DNA from 3 places in the Kitasatospora sp. NPDC018619 genome. Region 1 is predicted to be linked to each of the others. Evidence: riboswitches for the same ligand, from Rfam matches in the RefSeq annotation. Region 1 holds a riboswitch; each other region holds the start of a gene.
What was found. A riboswitch is a leader RNA that binds a small molecule or an ion and turns the genes downstream of it on or off. The one in region 1 is predicted to bind thiamine pyrophosphate.
Positions count from the first base shown of each region.

Region 2: another riboswitch for thiamine pyrophosphate. It lies ahead of ACH5AR_RS07440 (purine-cytosine permease family protein); the one in region 1 lies ahead of thiC (phosphomethylpyrimidine synthase ThiC).
Region 3: another riboswitch for thiamine pyrophosphate. It lies ahead of thiO (glycine oxidase ThiO); the one in region 1 lies ahead of thiC (phosphomethylpyrimidine synthase ThiC).

Region 1 is NZ_JBISAI010000004.1:259,600-269,644, reverse strand. Features, by position in the region: gene ACH5AR_RS08415 (LacI family DNA-binding transcriptional regulator) at 1-75, shown strand, start outside; gene ACH5AR_RS08410 (metallophosphoesterase) at 248-1,678, shown strand; gene ACH5AR_RS08405 (hypothetical protein) at 1,927-2,901, shown strand; gene ACH5AR_RS08400 (aldo/keto reductase) at 2,975-3,460, opposite strand; gene ACH5AR_RS08395 (VOC family protein) at 3,904-4,299, shown strand; gene ACH5AR_RS08390 (SRPBCC domain-containing protein) at 4,355-4,792, opposite strand; gene thiC (phosphomethylpyrimidine synthase ThiC) at 5,083-6,897, opposite strand; TPP riboswitch at 6,892-7,026, opposite strand; gene ACH5AR_RS08380 (hypothetical protein) at 7,263-7,508, shown strand; gene ACH5AR_RS08375 (DUF5326 family protein) at 7,585-7,785, opposite strand; gene ACH5AR_RS08370 (hypothetical protein) at 8,065-9,387, shown strand; gene tenA (thiaminase II) at 9,467-10,045, opposite strand, start outside.
Region 2 is NZ_JBISAI010000004.1:43,529-53,573, reverse strand. Features, by position in the region: gene ACH5AR_RS07465 (PP2C family protein-serine/threonine phosphatase) at 1-389, opposite strand, end outside; gene ACH5AR_RS07460 (bifunctional DNA primase/polymerase) at 1,006-1,668, shown strand; gene ACH5AR_RS07455 (DUF5926 family protein) at 1,920-2,903, opposite strand; gene ACH5AR_RS07450 (ATP-binding protein) at 2,972-3,388, opposite strand; gene ACH5AR_RS07445 (glycerophosphodiester phosphodiesterase) at 3,815-4,636, opposite strand; gene ACH5AR_RS07440 (purine-cytosine permease family protein) at 4,738-6,174, opposite strand; TPP riboswitch at 6,167-6,311, opposite strand; gene ACH5AR_RS07435 (S1C family serine protease) at 6,531-8,270, shown strand; tRNA gene ACH5AR_RS07430 (tRNA-Ser) at 8,333-8,420, shown strand; gene ACH5AR_RS07425 (MerR family transcriptional regulator) at 8,548-9,375, shown strand; gene ACH5AR_RS07420 (FAD-binding oxidoreductase) at 9,517-10,045, shown strand, end outside.
Region 3 is NZ_JBISAI010000008.1:139,437-149,481, forward strand. Features, by position in the region: gene pknB (Stk1 family PASTA domain-containing Ser/Thr kinase) at 1-1,290, opposite strand, end outside; gene ACH5AR_RS14860 (thiazole synthase) at 1,446-2,243, opposite strand; gene thiS (sulfur carrier protein ThiS) at 2,247-2,471, opposite strand; gene thiO (glycine oxidase ThiO) at 2,468-3,652, opposite strand; TPP riboswitch at 3,647-3,759, opposite strand; gene ACH5AR_RS14875 (NAD(P)/FAD-dependent oxidoreductase) at 3,874-5,079, shown strand; gene ACH5AR_RS14880 (Rv2175c family DNA-binding protein) at 5,113-5,478, shown strand; gene thiE (thiamine phosphate synthase) at 5,478-6,125, shown strand; gene ACH5AR_RS14890 (polyprenyl synthetase family protein) at 6,150-7,304, opposite strand; gene metF (methylenetetrahydrofolate reductase [NAD(P)H]) at 7,501-8,415, shown strand; gene ACH5AR_RS14900 (hypothetical protein) at 8,586-9,455, shown strand; gene ACH5AR_RS14905 (phytoene desaturase family protein) at 9,461-10,045, opposite strand, start outside.

The DNA.
Region 1 (10,045 bases):
ATCGTCCGCGCCTCCTCGCAGCGCCGGAGCCCGCGCACCACCGTGAGCCCGCCCCGGCCCCCGGGCGAGGTGTAGACCACCTCGCCGCAGCAGCCCCGAGGCCGGGAAGCGGTGCCCGGCCGGAGCTGACGAGACCGTACCGAGCCGGGACAAAACGGACCTTGTGGGACCGCCCGGCTGACGCTCCGGAGGATTGGATACCCACCAGGTGACGACGCCGGGAGAGTGGTCTTCCTATGATGGGCGAATGACTCCCGAGGACCGCTTCCCCGGGCCTGAGCACCCCCACTCAGGCCTCCGCCACCAGCCGGACCTCGATGTGCTGCCGTACGGCACCTATTACGAACCCGACCCCGCCACCGGCTACCCCGCCGCCCCCTACGACGGCGGCGAGGCCTACGACGGGGAGACCTACAGCGGCTACGGCGGAGCCCGCTACCTGGAACAGCACTGGCCCGCCGACGGCCAGGGCCACACCGTGCACGCCCAGGGCATCGGCCTGGACCACGGCCCCGCCTTCTCGGAGCAGGGGCACCAGGGACACCAGGGGCACCAGGCGCAGGGCGGCTACGAGGAGGGCACCGGGTACGAGGACGGTGCCGGGTACGAGGACGCGGGCGGGTACGAGGACGCGGGCGGGTACGACGAAGCCTCCGGGTACGAGGACGCCGCCGGCTACGCCGGGAGTCAGGAGCAGGGCGGCTACGACGGCCAGGAGCAGGGCGGCTACGAGCCAACCCTGCCCGACCAGCCCTCCCCGGCGCTGCGGCTCGACGGCCGCGACGACCCGCCGACCATCGAGCTCGGCCCGCCGCTGCCCGACCCCGCCGCGCCGACCTACCCGTACCCGGCCCCCGGCCCCGGCGAGCCCCCCGGCCCGGTCTACGTGGTCGGCGACGTGCACGGCTACCTGGAGGAGCTGCGCGCCGCGCTGCACGGCCAGGGCCTGATCGACGCCGAGGGCCACTGGTCGGCCGGCCGCGCCCGCATCTGGTTCCTCGGCGACTTCACCGACCGCGGCCCCGACGGCATCGGCGTCATCGACCTGGTCATGCAGCTGGCCGCCGAGGCCGCCGCGGCCGGCGGCTACTGCCGCGCCCTCATGGGCAACCACGAACTGCTCTTCCTCGGCGCCGCCAAGTACGGCGACGAGCCCGTCCAGTCCACCGCCGGCACCGCCTCCTTCCTCGCCGCCTGGCGGCTCAACGGCGGCCAGCAGAGCGACCTGGACCGGCTGGAGGCGCACCACATCAGCTGGCTCTCCCGGCTGCCCGCGATCGCGCTGGAGGACGGCCACCTGCTGCTGCACTCCGACACCACCGCGTACCTGGAGTACGGCGAGTCCATCCCCGACGTCAACGACGCCGTGCACGGCCTGCTCGCCGACGGCAGCGTGGACGACTGGTGGGACTGCTTCCGCCGCTTCACCAAGCGGTTCGCCTTCCGCGGCGACGCCGGCCCGATGGCCGTGCACGAGCTGCTGGACACCTACGGCGGCAGCCGGATCGTGCACGGACACAGCCCCATCCCGTACCTCACCGGCGCAGTGCACAACGACGACGGCCAGCCGCCGCACATCCCCGGGCCGTACGTGTACGCGGACGACCTCGCGGTGGCGATGGACGGCGGCGTCACCATGGAGGGGCGGCTGCTGGTCGCCCGGCTGCCCATCGACTGACCGGCCGTCGGCTTCCAACCACCCGCGCACGGGGAACAGTTGTTCCCGGCGCCCGGGCCGTCGCACGCGCGCGTCCGGGGGCGCGAAATTCCGGAAACCGACTGTCAGCCCGGGCGCGGCCGCCCCTACCATGAGGCACACCACACCCGGCCGCCCGTCCGGCGGCCCGCCTCCGCGCCCGTTTCGGCGCCCTGAGGGCCGCGCGCCCCCGGGGCGCAGCGATCGGGGTCCGCACGAACGGGGTCCCCATGTCCAACCCCCCGCCCCTGCTCGCCGAGGACCGCCCCGAGTACGAGCGGCTCCTCGCGGAAGCCCTGCGCGACCGCACCGTCCTCGCCGCCCTGCGCGCACCCGGCGCGCTCACCACCGCCGAGCTGCGCCTGCGCGCCCTGCGCGACGCCGACCGGGTCAACGCCGCGGCCGCCACCGAGTACACCCACTACACCCGGCTGCGCGACAGCCTGCACAGCACGCCCCCGCCGCCGCCCGGCGGCGAGCCCGCGAACCCCGGGCTGCTCGCCCAGCTGCGCACCGGGGGCGGCAGCGGCGCCGGGCTGTTCCCCGTCCTCACCGTGCTCACCCCGATCCTGGCCTGGGCCGCCGCGCTGTTCCTGCTGCTGGTCGGCTACCTGCTGCGCGCCGTCGGCCCGGACGTCGCGCTGGCCCGCTCCCTCGTCACGGCCGGCTGGGTGGCGCTCGCCGCCGGGGTCGCCGCGATGGCCATCGGCCTCGTCGGCCTGCTGCTCACCGCCCTGCGCGACGGCGCCGCCGCGACGCCGGCCGGCACCGACCCGGAGCTCGCCGCCGAACTGGGCGACGCCCACGGCGAGTGGCGCGCCGCACTGCGCGAGCACGGCCTCGTCCCGTACCTGCTCGCGGCACTGCCGCCGGTGCCGGGTACGGCCGCCGCCCGGGCCGAGCACGACGGCCCCGACGCCACCAGCCCGGACTTCACCCCGCCCGACTTCACCGGCCCCGGCTACAGCCCGCCCGCCTTCACCAGCCCGGGGGCCGACGGACCGACCGGCCCCGGGGGCCGGGCTCCGCACTCCTCCGCCCCCACCCCGCCCGGCTTCACCGGCCCCGGGTACACCTCACCCGACTTCACCGGCCCCGACGACGTCGACCACACCGAACTCCACCCCCACCTCCCCCACCCCGCCACCCCCACCCGACCCGGATACACCTCACCCGACTTCACCGGCCCCGACGACGTCGGCTGAGCCGGCCGTCCCCGCGCCGGCCGTCCCCGCGCCGGATGTCCCACCCCGGCCGTCCCCGCACCGGCCGCGCGGCTCAGAAGCCGGTGGGCAGGCGCGGCGTGTACGGGGCCTCCAGGGCCGCCGCCTCGGCGTCGGTGAGCCGCAGGCCCAGGGCGGCCGCCGCGTCGTCCAGGTGGCCCGGGCGGGCGGCGCCCACGACCGGGCCGGCCACCACCGGATTGCGCAGCACCCAGGCCGGCGCGACCTGCGTCATCGGCACGCCCCGGGCCTCGGCGACGCGCTGGACGGCTTCCACGATCGGGCGGTCGACGTCCGCTAAGAACCGTCCGGCCACCGGGTCCCCGGCCGAGCGGACGGTCTGCCGCCCGTACGGCCGGGCCAGCCGGCCCGAGGCCGGCGGGCACCAGACCAGGCCGGCCACCCCCTGGTCGGCCAGGAACGGGAACATCTCCCGCTCCTCCTGCCGCTGCACCAGGCTGTACTGGTGCCGCATCGACACGAACCGCGGGCCGCCCGCCACGGCCGCGGCGTGCCGCAGCCGGGCGAACAGCCAGGCCACATCGAGGAGACGCCGACGTACCGACGTCGCCCCGCTCGCCGGCCCCGAGTTCACCCGCCGGCTCGGCAACCACCTCGTCCCCCGCCGCGGCCCGCTGCGCCTGCGCCACCCGGACGGGCCCGAACTCCGCTTCCACCGCGCGACCCTGGAGTTCCCCGAGGACTCCCAGCAGCTCCTCGTCCTGCTCCCGGCCGACGCCGCGACCGCCTCCCACCTCGACCGCCTGCTCAGCGCCCCGGCACCCCGCCTGCGCGCGACCTCCTGACGGCACCCGGCCCGCCGGCGTGCCCCGGGGCGGACCCGGGCGACCGTAGGGCTGCCGGGTATTGATCACGCCCGCGGCCTGGAGCATTGTGGAGACCGTCCGCAGCAGTCGCCCCGCGGCCGTCGTCCCGGCCGTCGTCCCAGCAGTCGTCCCCAGCCCCGGAACGGAGCCGGTCCCCATGCGCGTCAAGGCCTTCGACCACCTCGTCCTCAACGTCGCCGACGTCGAGCGCTCGCTCGCCTTCTACTCGGGCCTGCTGGGCCTGACCCCCGTACGGGTCGAGGAGTGGCGGGCCGGCCGGGTGTCGTTCCCGTCCGTGCGGATCACCCCCGAGACCATCATCGACCTGGTCCACGGCCCCCGGCACGAGTCCAACGTCGACCACATCTGCCTCACCGTCGAGCCCCTCGACTGGCAGGAGGTCATCGACGCCGGCACCTTCACCGTCCTCGAAGGCCCCGTCCCCCGCTTCGGCGCCCGCGGCACCGCGACCTCCGTCTACGTCCGGGACCCGGACGGCAACACGGTCGAGCTCCGCTGGTACCCCGAGGACGCCGAGGCCCCCGAGGACTGAGCGGCTGCCGGGCCCGGGCCCGGGCCCGGCAGCCCCCTTACGCCCCCCGCACCGGTCAGGCCCGCCCGGCGAGGTGCTCGACCAGCCGGTCGAAGCTGGAGTTCAGCCCCGCCTCGGCCTCCGGCCCACGGAACATCTCCGGCACGTCGACCTGGTGCAGCACCACCTGGGTGCGCCCCTCGCCGAGCTCGGTGAAGGTGAGGCTGGACCGCATCCCGGTGCCCTCCTCCAGCAGCGCGAAGGACTCCCCCGCCCGGAACTCGGTGATCTCCGCCTTCAGCGGGTACCGCTCACCGGTCGCGTCGATCACCATGGTGCTGTCGTAGCGCCCGCCCTGCTTCGCCTCGATCGTCACCGTCTCCACCGGCACGTGGGTGCCGACCGGCCCCCAGAAGCGCACGAACTGCTCCGGCTCGAAGTACGCCTCGAACGCCGCGGCGGGCGTCCCCGGCAGCTCGCGGGTGATGGTCAGCTCGCCCAGGTTCTCGGTCATCTCGGTCTCTCCTGCGTGGTCGCGTGATCGCTTGCACAGGGGTAGACCGGAGCCGCCCCGAGAACTCATCGCTCCCCGGAAGGTTTTCCGACGAACTCGCCGCCGACCCCGCCGGACCCCTCGCCGGCTCAGCTCGCGCCTCGCCTGGGTACCGCTGTCGGCTGCGCCGGAACGTCGCGGACGTAGCCGCCACCCAGCGGTGGAGTCGAGCTCGGAAACACGGCAGGGCGCCGCTCCCGGAGGCCGTCGGCCTCGGAGAGCGGCGCCCGTCGTCAGACCGCGTCGGCCCGTCAGTCGGCCAGCGGCAGGTACACCCGGTTGCCCCGGGCGGCGAACTCGGCGGACTTCTCCGCCATGCCCGCCAGGGCCTCGGCGTCGAACTCCGTCGCCACCGCCGTCGACCCGTCGCCGTGCTCGTCCCTGATCTTCTGGGAGATCTTCATCGAGCAGAACTTCGGGCCGCACATGGAGCAGAAGTGCGCGGTCTTGGCGGGCTCGGCGGGGAGGGTCTCGTCGTGGAAGGCGCGGGCCGTCTCCGGGTCGAGGGCCAGGTTGAACTGGTCCTCCCAGCGGAACTCGAAGCGGGCGTCCGAGAGGGCGTCGTCCCAGGCCTGGGCGCCGGGGTGGCCCTTGGCCAGGTCGGCGGCGTGGGCGGCGATCTTGTAGGTGATCACGCCGGTCTTGACGTCGTCCCGGTTGGGCAGGCCCAGGTGCTCCTTGGGGGTCACGTAGCAGAGCATCGCGGTGCCCCACCAGGCGATCATCGCGGCGCCGATGCCCGAGGTGATGTGGTCGTAGCCGGGGGCGACGTCGGTGGTGAGGGGGCCGAGGGTGTAGAACGGCGCCTCGTCGCAGATCTCCTTCTGGAGATCCATGTTCTCCTTGATCTTGTTCATCGGGACGTGGCCCGGGCCCTCGATCATCACCTGGACGTCCCGCTCGCGGGCGATCCGGCCGAGCTCGCCGAGGGTCTTCAGCTCGGCGAACTGCGCCTCGTCGTTGGCGTCCGCGATCGAGCCCGGGCGCAGGCCGTCGCCGAGCGAGAAGGTGACGTCGTAGGCGGCGAGGATGGAACAGAGCTCCTCGAAGTTGGTGTAGAGGAAGTTCTCCCGGTGGTGGGCCAGGCACCAGGCCGCCATGATCGAGCCGCCGCGCGAGACGATGCCGGTCTTGCGGCGCGCGGTGAGCGGGACGTAGGGCAGCAGCACACCGGCGTGGACGGTCATGTAGTCGACGCCCTGCTCGCACTGCTCGACGACGGTGTCCCGGTAGACCTCCCAGCTCAGCTCCTCCGCCTTGCCGTCCACCTTCTCCAGCGCCTGGTAGAGCGGCACGGTGCCGATCGGCACCGGGGAGTTGCGCAGGATCCACTCGCGGGTGGTGTGGATGTTGCGGCCGGTGGAGAGGTCCATGACGGTGTCGGCGCCCCAGCGGGTCGCCCAGGTCATCTTCTCCACCTCTTCCTCGATCGAGGAGGTGACGGCCGAGTTGCCGATGTTGGCGTTGATCTTCACCAGGAAGTTGGTGCCGATGATCGCCGGCTCCACCTCCGGGTGGTTCACGTTGACCGGGATGACGGCCCGGCCGCGGGCCACCTCGGCCCGCACGTACTCCGGCGCGAGGCCCTCGCGCAGCGCCACGAACTCCATCTCCGGCGTCACCACGCCCCGCTTGGCGTAGGCGAGTTGGGTGACGGCCACCCCGCCGCGGCCGCGCAGCGGGCGGCGCGGACGGCCGGGGAAGACGGCGTCCAGGTTGCGCAGGTTCCCGCCGCGCGGCGAGGTGTGCTTGATCCCGTCGTCCTCGGGGCGCGGCTCACGGCCGTCGTACTCCTCGACGTCGCCGCGCTGGCGGATCCAGGCGTCGCGCAGCGGCGGCAGGCCGCGCCGCACGTCGGGCTCGTAGGACGGGTCGGTGTACGGACCGGAGGTGTCGTACAGCGGGACGGTCCGGCCGTTGGTGAGCTGCACCTCGCGGTACGGGACGCGCAGGTCGGGACGCGATCCCTCGCGGTGGGCCTTGCGCCAGGCCGGGGCCGGGTAGCCGGTGCGCTCGCTGCTGGGGGCGCCCTGGGCAGACTGCGGCTGTGCTTCGAACGTGGTCATCTGACCTCTACTCCCTACGCCGGCATTACCCGGTCAGGTTCCTGCGGTCGACGCAGCTGTCGGTCCGTCCGTCGACGTCCCGGTCAGCGTCCTCTCAGCCCGGTGCTCCGAGCTCCCGCGTCGCAGGCGGTGTTGCCTGCACACGACGTCCAACACCGTAGCGAGCGGATCGCCGCTGGTCCAGAGCGCACCACCGCCCGGTGAGGGGCGTTCCGACGGGGCCCCGGTGGCCGGAAGCGTCCGCAGGCGCCCCCATCATGCTCACGAATGCTCCGCAGGCACTCCACCAGGGCACGCACGGCCCGTCCGTGCCGGCGGCCGGGCCGGGATGTCGGGGCTCTGACGATCTTTGGGGGAATCACTCCGTGCGCGTCCGTCACGCGGCCGGCCTCAGCGCCGCCGTAGTCTCCGCCGTGGTCGGCCTGCCGCTGCCCGCGGTGGCGGCCGAACCGGCCGCCGTCCTGTACGTCGAGGGCTCCAACAGCGCCTGTGCGAACGGCGGTCCGGGCACCACCGTCCCGGTCAGCGCGGACGGCTACTTCGACATCGCCAACCACGCCGGTACCACCGACGTCATCGCCGACCTCTTCGGCTACTACCGCAACCAGTAGCGGAGCCCGTCGCAGAACGCCCGAGGCCCGGCTCCCCCTCGCGGGGGCCCTCAGGGCGGCGTTACGGGGCGGTCGGTCAGCTCCTGGCGGCCTTCTTCACCAGGACCACCACGGCGGCCGCGATGCCGACCACCACCAGCAGCTTGATCACGATCGAGAGCAGTGCGCCGACGACGCCGAACACGAACGCGACGATGTTCCAGGCCAGCACCAGGACCAGCACCGGGATGACGATGTTGCGCACCCAGGAGGGCAGCGACTTCCAGAGCTCAGCCATGTCGGTTCCTCTTCTCCCCTCGGGTCGGCCGCCGTCCGGTGCCGCATCCCGCTTGCTTTCGGTGCTTCGATCGTACGGTGGCGCGAGTGCCGGAACGAGGCCCGACGGCCCGGAGAGAACCCCGAGATCCCCCCGACCCGCACCCCCCGGGTGGCCCCCGAGAATTCCTCCGCCGGCAGCGCAACCCCCGGCCCCGCGAAGCGTCCAACTAGTGCCGGGACCACGCCCTCCCGGCACCGTCGAACAGGGGGGAACCTGACCATGCGGGCCAGAACAGCCATGTCCACAGCCGCTCTCGCGGTGGTCCACCTCGCCGTCGCGGCCCTGGCCGCCGTCCCCGCCTCCGCCGCTCCGGCCGCGGCTCCAGGCACCGCTCCACTCACCGCCCCGACCACCGCCCCAACCGCCGCCGCCGCTGCCGGCGCCCTCACCGCACCGGCGGGATTCGTCGGGATGGCCCCGAAGCGGATCCTGGACACCCGCGACGGCTACCAGGTCCCGGTGGACCGCACCGCCCGGCCGCTGCAGGCGGGCCGCTACTTCTCGACCCCGATCGCCACCGGCTGCCACAGCCACCCCCCGCAGGAGTGCTACGGCGTCGTCCCGGCCGATGCCACCGCCGTGGTGGTGAACGTGACCGTGACCGACCCGACCGCCGACAGCTACGTGACGCTCAGCGCCACCCCCGGCGCGTCGGGCACCAAGCCGGCCACCTCCAGCGTCAACTTCAGGCCCGGCCAGACCGTCTCGAACCTGGTCACGGTCGCCACCGGGCCGATCGAACGCTTCGTCCCGTGGCTCACCCTCTACAACAACGCGGGCACCGCCCACGTGGTGCTCGACGTGGTCGGCTACTACCGGACGGCGGCGACCGACCGGTACGCCCCGGTGGCCCCCACCCGGATCGCCGACAGCCGCAGCGACGGCACCGGCCGGCTCGGCGGCGACGCGGTGCGCAGCTACCAGGTCACCAGCCCCGAGCTGGGGACCGCGGACGCCACCGCGGTGGTCCTCAACGTGACCACGACGGACGGCTCGTGGGACAGCTTCGTGACCGCGTACCCGACCGGCACGACGCGGCCCGCCAACGGCTCGAACGTCAACTTCCCGGCGGGCTCGACGGTCGCCAACCGCGTCGTGGTGCCGGTCGGCGCGGACGGGCGGATCGACCTCTACAACCACGCCGGCTGGGTGCACGTCATCATCGACGTGGTCGGCTACTACGGGCCCTCCGGCACCGGCCTGTTCAGCGCGCTGAAGACGCCGGTGCGGGCCTTCGACTCCCGGACCGGCTTCGGGGACGGGGTGCCGGCCTGGGCGACCGGGCAGATCCAGGCCGTCCCCGCGGACGGCTCGGTGCCGAACGCCGTGGGCGTCGAGACGAACGTGACGGCCACCGACGTCCACGCGGACGGCCACCTCACCGTCTTCCCCGGGCCGGGCAAGGCGCCGAACACCTCCACCGTCAACGTCGCACCGGGACGCACCACCGCCAACTCGGCGACCACGGCCGTGACTTCGGGTGGAACGTACTCGGTCTACAACCACGGGTACTGGCTGCACCTCATCGCCGACGTGAACGGCTACTACGTCACCGGCTGACCGGGCACCCGTCCGTCGTCCGGGGCGGCCCGGACGACGGACGGACCCGCCGGACGACGGACGGGCCCGCCGGCGCGGCTCAGACCGGCCAGCGCTCGCCGCGCCAGGCGGCGTCCCAGAACATCCACTCGTAGCGCGAGGTGGTCACGAAGTGCCCGACCACCTTGCGGCGTTCGGCCGCGGACAGCTCCGCACCCAGCCGGTCGGTGAGCGCCAGCACCCGGCGGACCACCGACTGGAACGACTCGTCGCCGTAGGTGGAGATCCACTTGGCGTACAGCGGGTCGGGCGAGCCCTGGGCGAGCAGCGCCTCGCCGACCCGGGCGTAGATCCAGTAGCAGGGCAGCACCGCGCCGACCGCCTCGGCGAAGGAGCCGCCGTAGACGGTGGCCAGCAGGTAGCTGGTGTACGCCCGGGTGGTGGGCAGCACCGGCTCCGCGGCGGCCTCCTCGGCGCTGCCGCCGAAGGCGGTCAGGAACTCGGCGTGCATGCCCTGCTCGGCGGCCAGCGCACCGACCGCGTCGTCGGCGAAGGCCCGGACGTCCTCCTCCCCGGGCGCCTTCGCGGCGCAGACGGCGAGCGCGCGGGCGTAGTCGCGCAGGTAGTGCGAGTCCTGGACGACGAAGTGCCGGAAGGCCTCGCGCGGCAGGGTGCCGTC
Region 2 (10,045 bases), 220 kb from region 1:
AGGGCGCCGAGGCTGGCGCGGTCGAGGCCGAAGCCGACCGGCTGCCCGGGCCCGCCGCCGGGCCTGCGGGTGACGAGCATGCCGCGGCGGGCGCCGAGCAGGTCGGCGCCGGAGGCGAGGACGGTGTCCAGGGTGGCGGCCAGGCCGCGGGCGCGGGCGAGCCGCTCGGTGTGCTCGTGCAGGCTGGTGAAATCGGACAGGCGTCCGGCCAAACGGTCCTGCACCGCGGCGGACGGCTCCGTGCGGTCCTCCGCCGCGCCGTCCGGGGCGTCGGCGGGGCCGGGCAGGTCCGGCGGGTCGAGGACGGTGAGCCCGCCTGTGCAGCCGGGCTCACCCGGCTCGGCGGTCATCGCCGACGGGACGGCCGCCGACGGGTGGGACTCGTTCATGCCGTCACTCCTGACGCGGTGCTACGTGCCATGCGAAACCCCCAGGTACGGCCAATGTGGAGCGAGCACGGCCAAAGGGCGTGATTCGCCTCGATTCGCTACTACTCGTCATTGATCGACAGCAATGCCACCACTTCTACACAGGCCATTCGGGGCATGTCCAGATCCAGGACGACGCGGTGGCCGGTTCCACATCGATCGCGACCCGGTCGGGGGGCGTGCGGGGCCGTGCGCGCGCCGTCGGGCCGGGAGGCATGGAGCGGGCCGCGAACGGGCAGAACCCGGAGGACGGCCCGGGCGGCCGTCCGGATCGTATGTCCGTGCCGCCCGCGGGCCGGGTCGGCCGGAACTCTCTCACTCGTACGGTGGAACCAAGCGCGCCCGGGCGGCGTCCATCCGGTCGCGTACGGGATTCTCGTTCCAAGGGCCGTGTCGGTGCGCGGCCCCTCATGTCGTGCTCCACCCCCCGCTTCCCGTCGAAGCCGCGCCGTCCGCCCTGCCGCCCACCCCGCTCCGTGCCGCCCGGGGCCGTTGTCGCGGCCGGCCCGCGCGGAGGATCCCGACGGACGCCGGCGGAGCGGAGCGAACCGAGCGGTCAGGGAAAGGAACGAGCGCCATGCGTGAGAACCCGAAGGACCGGTCGGAGGAGCGCTCCGCCCGGCTGGCCGCGGCCCTGGCGGCCGCCGTCGACCACCGTTGGCCCGTGGTGCCGGGCGCCGTGCTGCGCGACGGCCGTTGCTCCTGCGGGGACCCGGACTGCACCGTCCCCGGCGCGCACCCGCACGACCCCTCGCTGCTGGCCGCCACCACGGACGCCCGGATGGTGCGCTGGTGGTGGGAGCGGCAGAGCCCGGACGCACCGGTGCTGACCGCCACCGGCTCGGCGGTCTCGGCGGTCAGCCTGCCCGCGGCGGCCGGCGCCCGGGCCCTGGCCTACCTGGGCGCGCTGCGGCTGCCGCTCGGCCCGGTGCTGGCCATGCCGGGCCGCTACGCGCTGCTGGTGGCCCCGTACTCGCTGGACGTGCTCGGCGAGATGCTCGCGCAACTGCCCTGGGTGCCGGGATCGTTGCGCTACCACGGCACCGGCGGGTTCCTGCCGCTGCCGCCCGGCGGTGCGGCCGTCGGCGTCCCGCCGTCCGGAGGCTGGGGCAGGGTGCGCTGGGTGCTGGCGCCGCGACCGGGCGTCGGCGGCGGGGTCTGGCTGCCGCAGGTCGGGCCGCTGCTGGGGGAGTTGGTGGAGGCGACGGTCCGGCTGGACAGCGGACGCTCGGCCTACTGAGGCACCGGGGCCGGGCGGGGCGCGGGCCCCGCGTCGAGGCCCTCGGCCGGGCCCGGTGCCGGGGCCCTCGACCGGGCCGCCCCGGAAAACAAAAGATCCGACCGCTGGCGACGGGGGATGCACCAGCGGCCGGACTCTTTAGACAGTAACAAGGATCCGCGCCCGCGCCAATTTCCAAGACGCCCTCCAGGCCCGGAAATTGCGCGTTCACCGCGACAATGTGACACGTATCACGCGGATCCCTGCGCGCTTTAGTTCAAAGTGACCTGACGGTTCACCAGGTTCGCCCGGGCGCGCCGCTCCTCGGCGGTCAGCGGGGTGCCGTCGGCCAGCACGGCGGCGAGCCGCTCGGCGAACCCGGCGGCCGGCTTCTCGCAGTCGGCGGCGGTCATCCCGAGCGGGAGGTCCCAGACCGGGACGGTCAGGCCGTGCGCGCGGAACGAGCCGACCAGCCGGGTGTCCGCGCCGAGCGAGGCCTCGCCGGCCGCGTTCAGCCGGGCCAGCGCGTCCAGCAGCTGCTCCTCGGGCACGGTCATCACCCAGCGCAGGTGGTTCTTGTCCGGGGTGCCGCACCAGTAGGCGGCGTCCACGCCGGCGAGCTTCTCGGTCGGGATGGCCGAGGCGTTGGCGCGCTCCAGTGACGCGGCGACCTCGCCGGTGGCCGCCTCGGCGTCCTCCAGCCAGAACTCGAAGCCGGTGTGCACGGCGGGCTCGAACGGGGCGGTGGTGTCCAGCAGGTCCTGGAGGCGGCGCCCGCCCGGGACGGTCCGGCGGGCCGGCACCGGGCTGCCGGGCTCGGTGGCCAGGGCCAGCTCCAGGGCGTCCGCGAGGTCGCGGCTGAGGTCGCCGGAGGCGGACTGCGTCTGGAGGCCGAGCAGGATCGAGCCGTCCTGGCGGCGCAGGGCCGGCCAGGCCAGCGGCAGCACGGTGGCCAGGGTCACCGACGGGACGGCGCCGGTCGCGCCCTCGGCCACTCCGGCGGCCAGCGTCAGCGGCACGGTCGCGGCGGGCACCAGCTCGCGCAGGGCCACCCAGTCGGCCTCGCCCGGCAGGCCCTCGAACGGGCGGTGCACCAGCTCCTGCACCGCGTGCGAGGCCTCCCGGCCGTGGCACGCCTTGTACCGGCGGCCCGAGCCGCAGGGGCAGTCCTCGCGGGCCCCGACCACGGGGATCTCGCCCGTGACGGCGGTGGTGGACTGGCGCTGCGGCGCCTTCTTGGCGGCCTTCTTGCCCATGCTGCGGCTCTCCCGGGAACGTGGTGCTGTGTCCCGGGAAGCCTAACGACACATCCCCCGGGCCCGGCTCACGCGCTACGGGCATCGCCCCCGGTGCGCCGGGCGTGCCGGGCCCGGGCGGGCAGCGCCGCCCAGACCGTGACCTCGCCGGGTGCGTCGCGCACGCCCCAGTCGCTGGCCAGCTGGTCGACGATGCCCAGGCCGCGGCCGCCGCGCGAGGTCAGCGAGGGGCTCGCGGGCAGCGGCCGGGTGGCCGCCCCGCCGTCCGTGACCTCCAGGGTGAGCACCCCGTCGGCGTGCAGCTGCCAGCGCACCAGCACCCCGCCGTCCGGCTCCTCGGAGCCCTCGGCGGGCTTCGGGCCGGGGGCGGCGCCCGCCCCGGAGGGGACGCCGACCAGCACCTGTCCGAGCACCTCGACCCGGGTGCTGCGGCCGAGGGCCGGCAGCGGGCCGAGCGGACGGGCGTACCGGCAGGCGTTGCTCAACAGTTCGGAAAGGATCAGAACAGCATCGTCGATGACCGGTTCGGGTATCTGCCGGTCACCCAGATCTCGACGCAGTCGGCGCCGTGCGACCCCGACACTCGCTGGGCCGTGCGGCACTGCCATGGTCGATGAAGTCGGCACTTCACGCGCCACCATCAACGCCACCCCCGGACCTCCTTCAGCGTATGCCGAGGGAGAGATGCCCCTTGGTAATGCGTCGGAAACGAGCACCGGACGATCCTGCGAGCCCATTTCGAGTGTCGCTTCGAGTGCCACGACCGACGGTCGACATCAGGTCATTCCGTGCTCACCCTCCGTCGCTCGGACGCCGGAATTCCGGCAATTTCGTGCGAGGAAGGTTTGACCGCCGACCAGCGAGCCCGTCCGCGGGGTGCCGCCCGAGGGCCCCGACGGATCGCGGGCGGATCACCGGCCGAGCTGCGCCAGCACCTCCGCGGGCCGGTTGGTGATGATCGCGGACACCCCGAGCTCCAGGCAGAGCTCGACGTCGGCCGGCTCGTCCACCGTCCACACGTGCACCTCGTGCCCGAGCTCGCGCAGCCGGGTCACCAGCTGCGGACGGGCCCGCACCAGCTCGATGCCCGGGCCGGCGATCCGCGCCCCGCCCGGCAGCGGCGAGCCCGCGCGCAGCCGGCCGAGCACCAGCGTCCGCTCGAACAGGAAGACCCGCCGGTACTGCGGGGCGGCTGCGGCCACCCGGTTCAGCGCGATCGAGGAGAAGCTCATGATCCGGGCGGACGGGCGGCCGCCCTCCGGGGTCGCGCCGATCCCGAAGCGCTCCAGGGCCCGCAGCAGTTCGGTCTCCACCCGGCCGCGGAAGCGCACCGGGTGCTTGGTCTCGATCGCCAGCTCCACCGGGCGGCCGCACTCCGCCACCAGCTCCAGCAGCCGCTCCAGCCGCAGCACGCCGCGCAGCTCCGGGTCGGTGCTGGGGCGGCCGGTCTTCCAGGCGCCGAAGTCGTACGCCTCCAGCTGGGCGAGGGTCATCGCCGAGACGGTGCCCCGGCCGTCGGAGACCCGGCCGATCCGGCGGTCGTGCACGCAGACCAGCGCGCCGTCGGCGGTGACCCGCACGTCGCACTCCAGCGCGTCCGCGCCCTCGTCGAGCGCGCGCCGGTAGGCCGCGAGGGTGTGCTCGGGCAGGACGTGGGAGGAGCCGCGGTGGGCGATCACCTGGACGGCGGGCACCGTGCGCGCCGCCCTCGGGGGCAGGTCTGTGCTGGTCACGGCCCCAACGATAGGCGGCGGAGGTGAAGCGCGGACGAAGACGGCCCCAACCCGTGGGGCCGTCTTCGTTCCCGGCCGGGCCCGGCCCGGCTCCGGACGGCTCAGCTCCGGACGGCCCGGCTCCGGGCGGCGCGGCGGCGGGCCAGCGGGGTGAGCGCCCAGGTGGCCAGGGCGGGCACCAGGAAGGCGAACAGCGAGGCGGAGGTCCACTCCTGCGGGGTGAAGTGCAGCGCCTCCCGGACGGAGGTCCAGAAGCCCGTCCACCAACCCGCGACCCCGGTCGGCGCGATGAGCTGGTAGACCGCGAAGCCCAGCGCCCACGGCAGCAGCATCAGCCAGCGCGACGGCGCGTCGGCGGAGAGGTCCCAGCCGCGACGGCCGGCGCCGAGGAAGTAGTCCACCACCAGCACCGCCAGCAGCGGCACGAACACCGAGCCGATCAGGCCGAGGAAGCCGTAGTAGGTGTCGGTGAACTCGTCGATCTGCAGCGCCAGCACGGTGGTCAGCGCGCCGATCGCGCCGGAGAGCACCCGGCGGTCCGCCCTCGGCAGCAAGTTCTGCACCGACATCGCGGTCGAGTACACGTTGGCGAAGGACTGGTCGGTCTCGCGCAGCACCAGCACCAGCAGGAACAGCCAGCCGGCCCAGACCCCGAGGAAGGAGTCGAAGATCCGGTTCGGGTCGCCGTCCGACCGCAGCAGCGCCATCAGGCCGAGCACGTAGCACCAGACCTGGGCGATCGTGTAGCCGGAGAAGCTGCCCCAGAACGCCGAGCGCGGGGTGCGCGAGTGCCGGGTGTAGTCGGCGGCCAGCGGGACGAAGGAGACCGACACCGCGATCATCGCGTCGGTCGCGCCCAGGAAGCCGTGCCAGTTGCCCGCGCCCGGGTCCGGCACGCCCTGGCGGCCCAGCTGGACGGTGAAGTACACCATCGCCACCGCGACCGCCCCGGCCACGAAGCGGCGCAGCACCGCGATCGAGCCCAGCGGCCAGATGGTCAGCGCGGTGGTCAGCGCGCCCGCGAGCAGGACGAACAGCCAGCGGTAGCCGCTGGTGTGCGCCACGGTCTGCGCGCCCGCCGAGATGGTCAGCAGCTCGAACACGCCCCAGCCGACGCACTGCACGATGTTCAGCACCGTCGGCAGGTACGACAGCCGGGTGCCGAACAGCCCGCGCAGGTTCGCCATCGCGGGGGCGCCGGTGCGGGCGCCGATCAGCGCGGCCACGCCGAGCATCGCGGTGCCGACCGCGGTGCCGACGGTGATCGCGGTGACCGCCGCGGCCAGCGACAGCTCGCTGCCGCGGGCGCCGAGCACGGTGGCGGCGGTGGAGAAGCCGATCAGGCTGACGCCCAGGTTCATCCAGAGCGCGAAGTGGTCCCGGAACCGCAGCGTGCGCGGCGGCTCGGTGTCCAGTACCAGGGGCGCCTCCACGTGCTCGGCGCGCCTGGAGGGGTCCAGGACGGCGGTGGCCGCGGACCGGGAGGAGTCCCCGGAGGAGGGCGCACCCGAAGGAGAGGATGGCGAAGCAGGCGGCATGGCCGATACTCCCTACGCCGGCATTACCCGGACAGGTTCCGGCGGTCTGCGCCCCCTCGACCGCCCGCCGTCCCGGTGGCGTACGGTCGTCATGCGCACTCTCAGCCTGGTGGGTCCAAGCTCCCGCGTGTCAGTTGTGAGCGACAGGCTAACCGGCACGGGGTCGAACACCCAAGGCCGAGGGCGCGCGGTCCGCATCGCGGGACGTCCGGCGGGGGAGGGGAGCCTCGGCCGTCGGTACCGGTGTCGGTGCCGGCTAAGGATTCTTATGAGTTCTTCAGAGGGGTCCTTACGGCAATCGAATCGACAGTGCGAAAAACTATGGTCCTTGGTTCTGCCAGCTATGGAGGTCGTCCGTGAGCACCGAGCGCGAGGTTGGGCCCACCGGGCCGCAGGGGGAGCAGCCCGCCGGCCGGGGAGCGGCCGAGTCCGTTTCCGAAGGCCCCGCTCAGGGCGGGCACCAGCCGACCATGGCCTTCCGGCGGGTGCCGGAGCAGGAGACGGGCGCGGTCGAGGCCGCCGCCGCCGAGTCGGCGCCGGCCGCCGACGGGGCCGAGGGCGCCCCGGCCGCGGGCGGGCACAAGCCCACCGTCGCCTTCACCAAGGTGCCCGCACCGGAGGCGCCGGCCGCGCCCGCCGCGGCGGAGCCGGCCGTGGACCCGGCCACCGGCTACATCGACGCGCCGCCGCCCGTCCTGCCGCCCGCCCCGCCCGCCGCCCCGGCCGGGCCGCCGACCGGCAACCCGTACGCCACCCCGAGCCACGGCGTGCCCGCCGCCGGTGCGCACGAGGGGTACGGCGCCGCCCCGGCCGCGCCCGCCGCCCCCGGCCACCACCCCTTCGGGGCCGGCCAGCCGCTCGGCGGCTGGGGCCCCGCCCACGACTCCGCCCCCGGCGGTGCGGGCTACCCCGGCGGCCCGGCGGGCCCGCTCGGCTACCCGGCGGACCACGCCGGCGGCCCCGGCGGCCCGCGCCGCAGGCGCAACGGCCTGGTCGGCCTGGTCGCGGCCGTCGCACTGGTCGCCGGCGTGGCCGGCGGAGCGGTGGGCGTGACCGTCGCCGACCGCGGCGACAGCGTCAGCTCCGCGAACGACCACCGCAGCACCACCGTCCAGGCCAGCGACACCCAGAAGAACGAGCCCGTCCCCGGCTCGATCGCCGCCATCGCGCAGAAGGCGCTGCCCAGCGTCGTCACCATCAAGGCGCAGGGCAACGGCGAGTCCGGCACCGGCACCGGCTTCGTCTTCGACACCGAGGGGCACATCCTCACCAACAACCACGTCGTCGCGCCGACCCTCGGCGGCGGGAAGCTGACCGTCAAGTTCGCCGACGGCAGCGCCTACAGCGCCTCGGTGCTGGGCCACGCCGAGGGCTACGACGTCGCCGTGATCAAGATCGACAACCCGCCGAAGGCCAAGCTGGCCCCGCTGCCGCTGGCCGACTCCGACAAGGTCAACGTCGGCGACGCCACCGTCGCGATCGGCGCGCCGTACGGCCTGGAGTCCACCGTCACCAGCGGCATCATCAGCGCCAAGGACCGCCCGGTGGCCTCCGGCGACGACACCGGCTCGCAGGCCTCGTACATGAACGCCCTGCAGACCGACGCCTCGATCAACCCCGGCAACTCCGGCGGCCCGCTGCTCGACTCCGGCGGCGCGGTGATCGGCATCAACTCGGCGATCCAGTCCAACGCCTCCGCCAACGGCCGGGCCGGCAGCATCGGCCTGGGCTTCGCCATCCCGATCAACCAGGCCAAGTGGGTCGCGGATACCCTGATCAAGACCGGCAAGCCGGTGTACGCCAAGCTCGACGTGCTGCGCAACGACGACTACAAGGGCGACGGCGCGCAGATCCAGACCAAGGACATCCAGGGCCAGCCCGCCGTCACCCCCGGCGGCGCGGCCGACAAGGCCGGCCTCAAGCCGGGCGACGTCATCACCAAGCTCGGCGGCGTCCCGATCGAGAACGGCCCCGCCCTGGTCAGCCGGATCTGGACGCACAAGCCCGGGGAGACCGTCGACGTCGAGTACACCCGCAACGGCCAGACCCTCAGCACCAAGGTCACCCTCGGCCAGCGCGAGGGCGACCAGCCGTGACCCCGCGCGCACCGGAACGTGTGCGCCGAACCCCGCCGGACCCGTTAGGCTGACCTCCGCCTGGAGAGCTGCCCGAGCGGCCTAAGGGAACAGTCTTGAAAACTGTCGTGCGGTGACCCCGTACCGTGGGTTCGAATCCCACGCTCTCCGCCGGTAGGGAACCACCTGCTCAGGGCGGGTGCCGACATCGTTCGGCACCCGCCCTCGGTGTTTGTCCCGCGGCCGCCGCGGGCGCGGTTGACCCTGACACGGTGGCAGGCGATGGAGTGGTCGCACCATGTTGAACATCGGAGACTTCGCCAGCCACGGCCGGGTGTCGGTACGGATGCTGCGCCACTACGACGCGATCGGGCTGCTGCGGCCCGCCCGGGTGGACCCGGTCAGCGGGTACCGCTTCTACGAGGCGTCCCAACTGGCCCGGCTGAACCGGGTGATCGCGCTCAAGGAGCTCGGCTTCACCCTGCAGCAGGTACGCGCCGTCCTGGACGAGCGGGTGGACGCGGCCGAGCTGCGCGGGATGCTGCGGCTGCGGCGGGCCCAGCTCGCCGCGGCGATCGCGGCCGACGAGCTGCGACTGGCCCGGGTGGAGGCGAGGCTCCGGACGATCGAGAGCGAGGGGACCATGTCCGCGCACGATGTCGTGGTGAAGCCGGTGCCGTCCGTCCGGGCGGCCCAACTGACCGCGGTGGCCGCGAGTTACGAGCCGGAGGACATCGGACCGGTGATCGGGCCGCTGTTCGCGGAGCTCTGCGGGCGGCTGGCCCGGGCCGGGGTCGAGGCGGCCGGCCCGTCCGTCGCCCGCTACCAGGACGCGCCGGAGGGCGCCGGCGCTGTGCTGGTGCTGGCCGCCGTCCCGGTCGGCCCGTCGGTGCGCGCGGGCGCGCACGACTTCGAGGTGGTCGACCTGCCGGCGATCGAGGAGGCGGCGACGATCGTGCACCGCGGCCCGATGGACGAGGTGCTCGGCGCCGGCCAGGAGCTGGCCCGCTTCATCGAGGAGAACGGCTACCGCTCGGCCGGCTACGCCCGGGAGCTGTACCTGGAGTGCCCGCAGGACCCGGCGGGGTGGGTCACCGAGCTCCAGGAGCCGGTGGTCCGCCGGTAGCCGTCGGCCCGGCCGGGTGCGCTCCGCGGCCCGCGCGCCCGGCCCCGTCCGCCGGTGCGCCCGCCCTGTGGCCCACTTGCCCGGCCCCCGCCCGCCGGGCAGAGTGCGGAGGGCGGGGGCCGGGCGCGAGCGGAGGCGGCGATGGGTGATCTGACGGACCGACTGGCGCAGGGCCTGCCCGAGGGGGCCGTCGTGGTGGACCCGGACGTGACCGCCGCGTACCGCCACGACATGGCGGGCTTCTGCCCGGCCGGGCAGCCCGCGGCGGTGGTGTTCCCGGAGACGGTCGAGCAGGTGCAGCACGTGCTGCGCACCGCGACCGAACTGCGCGTCCCCGTGGTGCCGCAGGGCGCCCGGACCGGGCTGTCCGGGGCGGCGAACGCGGTGGACGGCTGCGTCGTGCTCTCGCTGGTGAAGCTGGACCGGATCCTGGAGATCGACCCGGTGAACCGGATCGCGGTGGTCGAGCCCGGCGTGGTGAACGCCGAACTCTCCCGCGCCGCCGAGGAGGTGGGCCTCTCGTACCCGCCGGACCCGTCCAGCTGGGAGTCCTGCACGATCGGCGGCAACATCGGCACCGGGGCCGGCGGGCTCTGCTGCGTGAAGTACGGCGTCACCAGCGAGTACGTGCTCGGGCTGGACGTGGTGCTGGCGGACGGGCGGCTGCTGT
Region 3 (10,045 bases), on a different contig from region 1:
GCTGAACACCTCGACGAACCTCCCGTGCAGGCCCTCCTTGTCCAGGACCCGCTGGGCCTCGGCCCGGTCCTTGCCCAGCACGCCCGGCACCGAGCCGTACAGCCCCTCGGAGATCCCGTAGGTGGCGCCGCCGATCGCCAGCACCAGGGCGGCCGCGGCGGCCGCCCAGAGCAGCACCTTGCGGGGCAGGCGGCGGCGCGGCCGGTCCGGGCGGCGCCGGGGCGCCGGGGCCGGCTCGTCGTACGGGCGCGGCTCGGCGAGCAGCTCGTCCATCAGCTCCGGCGGCATGTCCAGCACGCTGGTGCGCTCGGTCGGCGGGGCGTCGGCGGGCCGGGGCAGCGGCTGGATGACCGAGGTCGGCTCGCTGGTCGGGTAGCGCGGACTGGGGTGGGTGGAGGCGGGCGGCTCGGCGTCCAGCTCGGCCGGGGCCAGGGTGCGGCGGACCCGCTGGAGGGCGGCGAGCAGCTCGACCGCGTCGTACGGGCGGGCGTCGGCGGCCCGGGCGCAGGCGCCGGCCACGATCGCGTCCAGCGCGGGGCCGACGGCGGGGGCCACCAGCGAGGGGGCCGGGACGTCCTCGTGCAGGTGCTTGTACATCACCTGGACGGGGTTGTCGCCGGTGTGCGGGCGGCGGCCGGTGAGCATCTCGTACAGCAGGATGCCGGCCGCGTAGACGTCCACCCGCTGGTCGGTCGGGGCGTCCGGGAGGATCTGTTCGGGGGCCAGGTAGGAGACGGTGCCCAGGACCGTGCCGCCGGTCGCGGTGGTGGCCGAGGTGGGCGCGCCGTCGGCCGCGCCGAGCACCCGGACCAGGCCGAAGTCGGCGACCTTGACCAGGCCGCCCTCGGTGATCAGCACGTTCTCCGGCTTGACGTCGCGGTGCACCAGCCCGGCCCGGTGGGCGGCGCCGAGCGCCGCGAGCACCGGCTCCAGCACGTCCAGCGCGGCCCGGACGGACAGCGCGCCGCGGTCGCGCAGCAGGTCGCGCAGGGTGCGGCCGGGCACGTACTCCATGGCGAGGAAGACGTGGCCGCCGTCCGCGCCCTGGTCGAAGACGTTGACCACGTTGGGGTGGGTGAGCTTGGCGACCGCCTTGGCCTCGCGGATGAAGCGGGCGGTGAAGCCCTCGTCGCCGGCCAGCGAGGGGTGCATCACCTTGAGCGCGACCACCCGGTCCAGGCGGGTGTCGGTGCCCTTGTAGACGGTGGACATCCCGCCGGTCGCGATGCGCTGTTCGACCCGGTACCGGTTGTCGAGCAGCGTGCCGATCAGGGGGTCGTGCAGTGCCATGTCCACCCGGAGAGTCTAGTGGGGTGCCCGGCCGCCGGGCCGGAGGACACCGCCCGGGGGCCTGGCTGTGCCCGGCTTGTGACACGCGGGGGGTGCCTGGACCCGCGTCCCGCGTCCCGCGCCCGGGGCCCGCGCCGACGCCCCGGGACGCGGGCTCAGAAGGCGGGGTGCTCCCGGGTGTCCAGGTCGGCCCGGCCGGCCATCGCCGAGGAGGCCTCGGCGTGGAAGCGGCGGGGGATCCGGCCGGCCCGGTGGGCGAGCCGGCCCGCCTCGGCGGCGTGCCGCATCGCCTCGGCCATCAGCACCGGCTCCTGAGCCCTGGTCACCGCGGAGGCGAGCATCACCGCGGCGCAGCCCAGCTCCATCGCCAGCGCCACGTCGGAGGCGGTGCCGGCGCCCGCGTCCAGGACCACCGGGACGCCGGCGCCCTCCACGATCAGCTGGAAGTTGTGCGGGTTGCGGATGCCCAGGCCCGAACCGATCGGCGAGCCCAGCGGCATGACGGCCGCGCAGCCCACGTCCTCCAGCTTGCGCGCCAGCACCGGGTCGTCGTTGGTGTACGGCAGGACGGTGAAGCCGTCGTCGACCAGCGTCTCGGCGGCGTCCAGCAGCTCGACCGGGTCGGGCAGCAGGGTGCGCTCGTCGGCTATCACCTCCAGCTTGACCCAGTTGGTGCCGAGCGCCTCGCGGGCCAGCCGGGCGGTCAGCACGGCCTCGCCGGCGGTGAAGCAGCCGGCCGTGTTGGGCAGCACCCGGATGCCGTTGCGGGTCAGCACGTCGAGCACGGAGCCCTGGGTGGTGGCGTCGACCCGGCGCATCGCGACGGTGGTCAGCTCGGTGCCGGAGGCGAGCAGCGCGCGCTCCAGGACCTCCAGGCTCGGCGCGCCGCCGGTGCCCATGATCAGCCGGGAGGAGAAGGTCTCCCCGGCGATGGTCAGAAGGTCGTCGGCCATGGTTCAGCCTCCCTGCACGGCGGTGAGGATCTCGACCCGGTCGCCGCCGTGCAGCGCCGTGCCGGGCCACGAACCGCGCGGCACCACGGCCTCGTTGAGCGCGGCGGCGACACCGGTGTTGGCGGCGCTGACGGAGGCCACCAGCTCGGCGAGGGTGGTCGTGGCGGGCACCCGGCGGGGCTCGCCGTTGACGGTCAGGGCGATGTCGTTCAGGGCGGTCTCGGTCATGGGCGGGCCTTCGTGACGGGGGAGTCGGGGGAGAACCGGGTGGGAGTGAACGGCCGCGCCAGCTCCGGGAGTTCGCCGGTGGCCAGGTACCCGGCGACCAGGTCGGCGCTCACCGGGGTGAGCAGCACCCCGTTGCGGTAGTGGCCGGTCGCGGCGACGAGGCCGGGCAGCGCGGTCGGGCCCAGCAGCGGGGCGTTGTCCGGCGAGCCGGGGCGCAGGCCCGCCGAGGTCTCCACGAGCGGGAGTTCGGTGATCCCGGGGACCAACTCGTGCGCGTCGCGCAGGAGTTCGTACACCCCGCCGGCGGTGACGGTGGTGTCGTAGCCCTGCTCCTCGGTGGTCGCGCCGATCACCAGCTCGCCGTTCTCGCGCGGGACGACGTACAGGTGCTGCCCGCGGACGACCGCGCGGACGTTGCGGGAGAGGAACGGCCGGTAGGACTCCGGGACGCGCAGCCGCAGGATCTGGCCCTTGACCGGACGGATCGCCGGCAGCACGCCCGCCGGCAGGCCGGGCAGCCGGTGGCTGTGCGGGCCGGCGGCGAGGACGACCCGCTCGGCGCCCACCGTCTCCCCGGTGCTCAGCCGGGCGCCCGCCGCGCGGCCGCCCGCGACCAGCAGCTCGACCGCCTCGGCCCGGTGCAGCCGGACCTCGGCGCGCTCGCAGGCGGCCGCGAGGGCGGTGAGCAGCCGGCGGGGGTCGACCTGGTGGTCGTCGGCGACGTGCAGGCCGCCGCGCACGCCCGGGGCGAGCATCGGCTCCAGCCTGCGGGCCTCCCGGCCGGTCAGCCAGGTCGAGTCCAGGCCGAGGCGCTGGTGGAACGCGTGCAGCTCGCGCAGCTCGGCGCGGTCGTCGGCGTCCTGGGCGACGGCGAGCGTGCCGCACCGCCGGTAGCCGGTGTCCAGGCCGCCGCTCGCCTCCGTCAGCTCGGCGGCGAAGTCCGGGTACCGTTCGTTGGAGGCCATGCCGAGGCGCAGCAGCGGCTCCTCGCCGTACTGGAGCTCGGTGACCGGGGCGAGCATCCCGGCCGCGACCCCGGCGGCGCCGCGGCCGTGCGCGGGGTCGACCACGACCACGTTCCCGAGGCCGCGCTGCGCCGCGCGCCAGGCCACGGCGAGGCCGATGACGCCTCCGCCGATCACCAGGACGTCCGTGCGGGCGCCCGGTAGCAAGCGTGACAAAGCTGCTCTTCTCCCTTCGCCGGTATGACCCGGATCAGGTTCGGACGGTCGCGGGCCGTGCCAGCCCGCCTCTCAGCCCGGTCCGCCGGGCTCCCGTGTGGTGCCCCCACCTTAACGCCGGGCCCGGCCCGGCCGAAGGCCCGTACGCGGGGCGGACGTGCGGCCGGGGCGGGAGGGCCGGGGCGGGAGGCCCTCCGGCCGCCCGCGGGCCGCTGGGTACAGTGACGTGCGTGGCAGAGCTGAGCGCAACGGACCGGGTGGTCGTCGTCGGAGCCGGGCTGGCCGGGGCGCAGTGCGCCCTCAAGCTGCGGGAGGGCGGCTGGCAGGGGCGGATCGCGCTGGTCGGCGAGGAGCCGCACGCGCCGTACGACCGCCCGCCGCTCTCCAAGGACGTGCTGCTCGGCAAGGCCGACTCCACCGCCCTGGACATCGACTACGGGCGGCTCGGCATCGAGCTGCTCACCGGCCGCCGGGCCACCGGCCTCACCCCCGGCGTGCTGCACACCGACGCCGGCGACCTCCCGTACGGCGCGCTGGTGATCGCCACCGGCGCCGTCCCGCGCGCCCTGCCCGGCGCCGAGCGGGCGCACCTGCTGCACACCCTGGACGACGCCCTGGCGCTGCGCGCGCTGCTGCGCCCCGGGCTGCGGCTGGTGCTGGTCGGCGCGGGCTGGATCGGCGCCGAGGTGTCCACCGCGGCCCGCGCGGCGGGCTGCCGGGTGACGGTGGTCGAGGCAGGCCCGGCGCCGCTGCCCGGCGCGCTGCCGGCGGAGGTCGGCGCGGCGATGGCCGCCTGGTACGCCGAGGCCGGGGTGGAGCTGCGCTGCGGCGTCGGGGTGTCCGCCGTCGAGCCCGGCGCGGTGCTGCTGGCCGACGGCTCCCACCTGCCCGCCGACGAGGTGGTGGTCGGCATCGGGGCCCGCCCGGCGACCGGCTGGCTGGCCGGCTCCGGGGTCGGGCTGGACGCGGCCGGCGCCGTCGTGGTGGACGGGCGGCTGCGCACCTCGGTGCCCGGCGTCTTCGCGGCGGGCGACTGCGTCAGCTACCCCTCGGCCCGGGCCGGCGCCCGGCTGGCCGTCCAGCACTGGGACCACGCGCTGCGCTCCGGCGAGGCGGCGGCCGCCGCCGTCCTGGGCGTGCAGGCGCCGGCCTACGACCCGGTGCCGTACTTCTGGTCGGAGCAGTTCGGGCGGATGGTCCAGTACGCCGGGCGGCACGCCGAGGGCGACGAACTGCTCTGGCGGGGCGGCCCGCGGGACGCCGACTGGTCGGTGCTCTGGCTGCGCGACGGCGTGCCGAGCGCGGTGCTGGCGGTGGACCGGCCGCGCGACCTGGCCCAGGGGCGGAAGCTGGTCGAGCGCGGCGCCGCGCTCGACCGGGCCCGCGCCGCGGACCCCTCCGTGCCGCTCAAGGGGGCCGCCGCTTAGCGCCGGGCGGCGTCGAGGTGGCAGTCTGGTGCCGTGAGTGAGATCGATGCCAAGACCGAAGCCCTGGTTCCCGAGTGGCTGTACCTGCCCGACATCTCCGAGCGGTGGGGTGTGCTCGTCACCGAGGTCCGCAACATGGTCAAGAAGGGTGACCTGATCGCCGTCCGCCGCGGCCCCAACAAGTCCCTCCAGGTCCCGGCGGCGTTCGTCGACGAGGCCGGCCCCGTCAAGCACCTGGTCGGCCTGCTGACCGTGCTGCGGGACAGCGGCTTCACCGACGACGAGATCATCCGGTGGATGTTCACCGAGGACGATTCGCTGCCCGGCACCCCGGTGCAGGCGCTGTGGGAGAACCGGGCCACGGAGGTCAAGCGCCGCGCCCAGGCCATGGCGCTCTGATGGCGGACCTGCGCGCCCGCCTCGCCGAGGCGCGGCTGTACCTGTGCACCGACGCCCGCCGGGAGCAGGGCGACCTCGCCGAGTTCCTGGACGCGGTGCTGGCGGGCGGCGTGGACATCGTCCAGCTGCGCGACAAGGGCCTGGAGGCCCGGCAGGAGCTGGCGGCCCTGGAGGTCTTCGCCGACGCCTGCCGCCGGCACGGCCGGCTGCTGGCCGTCAACGACCGCGCCGACGTCGCCCATGCGGCCCGGCCGGACGTGCTGCACCTCGGCCAGGACGACCTGCCGGTGCCGGCCGCCCGGGCGATCCTCGGCGAGGACGTGCTGATCGGCCGCTCCTGCCACGCCGAGTCCGAGGTGGACGCGGCGCTCGCCGAGCCGGGCGTGGACTACTTCTGCACCGGCCCGGTCTGGCCGACCCCGACCAAGCCGGGCCGCCCGGCGCCGGGCCTCGGCCTGGTCTCGTACGCGGCCGGGCGGGCCGCCGACCGGCCGTGGTTCGCGATCGGCGGGATCGACCTCGGCAACCTGGACGAGGTGCTGGCCGCCGGCGCCCGCCGGATCGTCGTGGTGCGGGCCCTCACGGCCGCGCAGGACCCGGGGGCGGCGGCCGCCGAGCTGTCCCGCCGGGTGCGCGCCGCGCTCTGACCGCCCCGGGGCCGCCGCCGTCCGTCAGTGCTTGCGGACGGTGGCGGCCTCGGCCAGGGCCAGCAGCACCGTCCGGGCCCGCTCGTCGGCGAGCGGCGCCGCCTCCAGCGCGGCCAGCGACTGCCGCATCAGCTCCTCGATCCGGAGCTCCACCAGCTCGGGCGCCCCGCTGCGGGCGACCAGCGCGCTCAGCTCGGCGACCTCCGGGGCGCCGAGGTCCGGCGCGCCGAGCCGCTCGTCCAGGTGCCGGGCGTCGGCGGCCGACAGGCCCCGCATCGCGTGCGCGACCAGCAGGGTGCGCTTGCCCTCGCGCAGGTCGTCCCCGGCCGGCTTGCCGGTGACGGACGGGTCCCCGAAGACGCCGAGCAGGTCGTCGCGCAGCTGGAAGGCCTCGCCCAGCGGCAGCCCGAACGCCCCGTACGCCTCGACCAGCTCCGGCCCGGCCCCGGCCAGCAGCGCGCCGACCTGGAGCGGCCGCTCGATGGTGTACTTCGCGGACTTGTAGTGCAGCACGGTCCGCGCGCGGTCCAGCGCGCCCTCGTCCGTGGAGTCCCCGGCCACCGGCTCCAGCACGTCCAGGTACTGGCCGAGCATGACCTCGGTGCGCATCAGGTCGAACACCGGCTTGGCGGCCAGCACGGCGGCGGGCTCCAGGCCGGAGCGCAGGAACAGCTCGTCGCACCAGATCAGCAGCAGGTCGCCGAGCAGCACCGCGGCCGAGGCGCCGTACTGCTCGCGGTCGCCGCGCCAGCCGCTGGCGCGGTGCAGCGCCTCGAAGCGGCGGTGGACCGAGGGCAGGCCGCGGCGGGTGTCGCTGCGGTCCATCAGGTCGTCGTGCACCAGGGCGCTCGCCTGGAGCAGCTCCAGCGCGGCCGCCGCGTTGGCGATCGCCTCGCCGGTGGCGCCCCGGGCCGGGCCGCCGGCGCCGCGCCAGCCCCAGTAGCAGAAGCCCGGGCGCAGCCGCTTGCCGCCGTCCAGCAGGAAGTCGCGCAGCGCGTCGGCGGCCGGGGCCAGCCGGGGCGAGATCTTGTCGAGCAGCACGGACTGGCCGTCCATGAACGCGGCGAGCGCCGCGTTGACACGGGTGCGGACGTCCTCCACGTCCATCGGGTTGGCCGCACTGCTGGCCGCACTGGTGGCCGAACCGGGGTTGGCCGGCCGGGTGCTGGACGAGGTCACGATGGGGCTCCGCTGGTTCGCTGGGGTGCAGCAAGCGTAGCGGTGCGACCGGGAACGGGTGTGCGAGCGGCCCAGCCGGGGCGCCGGGGGCGGGGCCCGGCCGCGGTCCGGCGCGAACCGGAACGTTGCCCATCAGTTGTCTCAATAGTTGGAATCCGGTTGTCCGGCCCCTTCGCACGCCGGATAGCCTGCCAGCATGGCACTCGGTATCGCTTCCACGAGAACGGATCGCGCACTGACGGTGCGCGAACTCCTGGCGGCCGGAAAGCGCTCCTTCTCCTTCGAATTCATGCCGCCGCGCACCGAGGCCGGCGAGCAGAAGCTCTGGGACGCCATCCGGCGGCTGGAGCCGCTCGACCCCAACTTCGTCTGCATGACGTACGGCGCGGGCGGCTCCTCGCGCGAGCGCACCGTCAACATGGTCGGCCGGATCGCCACCGAGACGACCCTGACCCCGGTCGCCCACCTCACCGCCGTGGACCACTCGGTCGCCGAGCTGCGCAACATCATCGGCCAGTACGCCGACCAGGGCGTGCGCAACGTCCTCGCCGTCCGGGGCGACCCGCCCGGCGACCCGATGGGCGAGTGGGTCAGGCACCCCGAGGGCGTCACCTACGCGTACGAGCTGGTGGAGCTGATCAAGGGGATCGGCGACTTCTGCGTCGGCGTCGCGGCCTCGCCGAACATGCACCCGCGCTCGACCGACTGGGACGAGGACATCCGGCACTTCGTGGCGAAGATCCGCTCCGGCGCCGACTACGCGATCACCCAGATGTTCTTCGAGGTGGACGACTACCTGCGGCTGCGCGACCGGGTGACGGCCGCCGGCTGCGAGACGCCGATCATCCCGGAGATCATGCCGGTCACCAACGCCAAGCAGCTGGAGCGCTTCCCGCAGCTCAGCGGCTCGGCCTTCCCCGCCGAGCTGGAGGCCCGGCTGCGGGCGGCCATCGACGACCCGGCGGCGCTGCGGGCCGTCGGCATGGAGCACGCCACCGCGATGGCCGAGCGCCTGCTCGCCGAGGGCGCGCCCGGGCTGCACTTCATCACGCTGAACCACTCGACGGCGACCCTGGAGATCTACCAGAACCTGGGGCTGCACCAGCGCTGACGCCGGGTGTTCACCGGCCCGTCACCCCGCCGGGGGTGACGGGCCGGTCGTGTGCGGCCGGGCGCCCGGGGCGCCGGGAACGCGATGCGGTACCCCGGCCGTTGAACCGGTACAGTCGCCGCACACGCGCGGCGCACACGCGCGGGCACGCGACTGGAGGTAGCGGGCGGATGGGCATCGGATACCTGCTGCTGTACGCCGCGTTGGCGGTGGTGGCGCTCTGGCTGCTCGCGGAGGTGCTGCTGCAGAACCGGGCGCCGCTGCACTGGCGGGTCCTGGCGCTCGCCGGGTTCCTGGGCGTGGCCGCCGGGATGGCCCTCGGCTCGGTCGTGGTGATCGGGGCCGGCGCCGCGCTGTTCGCGGTCGGCCAGGCCTTCGTCACCCTCGCGGTCAAGCGCGGCCACCGGAGCGGCTGGTCGCTGCGCAAGCCCGACGGCAGCCTGCCCGGCCCGCTCGCCAGGGTGCCGCTGCTCGGCGCCCTCACCGGCGGCGCCGCCGCGGTGGCCGCCGCGGCCGCCACCCGCAGGCGGGTCGGCGAGGTCAGCGCCGTCGAGGAGGCACCGGCCCCGGCCGCGGCCCCCGAGCCGGTGCCCGACGAGGTGCCGGAGGTCGAGCAGACCGCCGCCTTCGAGATGCAGGAGCTCGCCCAGGACGGCGTCTACGCCCCCGGGTACTACGAGCAGCAGCAGCCCCAGCCGCAGCCCCAGGACCCGTACGCCGCCGCCTACCAGTCCGGCTACGACCAGCAGCAGTGGCAGACCCAGCAGCAGCCCGCCTTCGCCTACGACCAGCAGCAGGCCTACGGCGGCTACCCCCAGCACCAGCAGGACCCGTACGGCGGCTACCAGCAGCAGGACCCGTACGCGGGCTACCACCAGCAGCCGCAGGCCTGGGACCCGAACGCCCAGCAACAGCAGCAGCAGCAGCAACAGCAGCAGTGGCAGCCGCACCCCGAGCAGCACGTCCAGGGGATCCCGCAGCAGCCGGTCCACGACGAGAACCACGGCTACCAGCAGCAGAACACCTGGCACCAGGGCTGACCGCCCTACGCCGGGCCGATCAGCCCGGCGGTGACGCAGGCCGACATGCCGACACGGGCGAGCCCGCCGCCGGGGTGGGCGTTGCCGCCGACCAGGTAGAGGCCGGGCACGGGGGACTCGTTGGCGGCGTGCAGCCCCGCGTACGAACCGGCGAGCACCGGGCGGGGGACGGAGCCGAACAGCGCGCCGGTCTCCCGGCGGGTGTCCTCCGGGGTGCGCACGACCCGCCAGAGCACCCGCTCGCGAAGGCCCAGGCCGGCCGCGTCGACATGGGCGAGCAGCCGGTCGGCGTAGCGGTCGGCGAGGCCGGGGGCCGTCCAGTCGACGTCCTCCTCCTGCGCCGGGACGGTCGCCGTCAGCACCACGCTCTCGTGGGCGTCGTCGGGCCGCAGTGCCGGGTCGTCCGGGCGGAGCACCTGCACGGTGGGGCGCTCGCAGAGCGGCGCGGACAGGGTGAGGGCGTTCTCCTCGGCGGCCGGGTCGGCCGCGTGCACCACCGTCCGGTGCACGGTGCCCTCGGGCCGGGCCCCGCGCAGCGCGAGCAGCACGCTGAACCGGCCGGGCACCTCGAACGGCTCCCACTCCCCGGC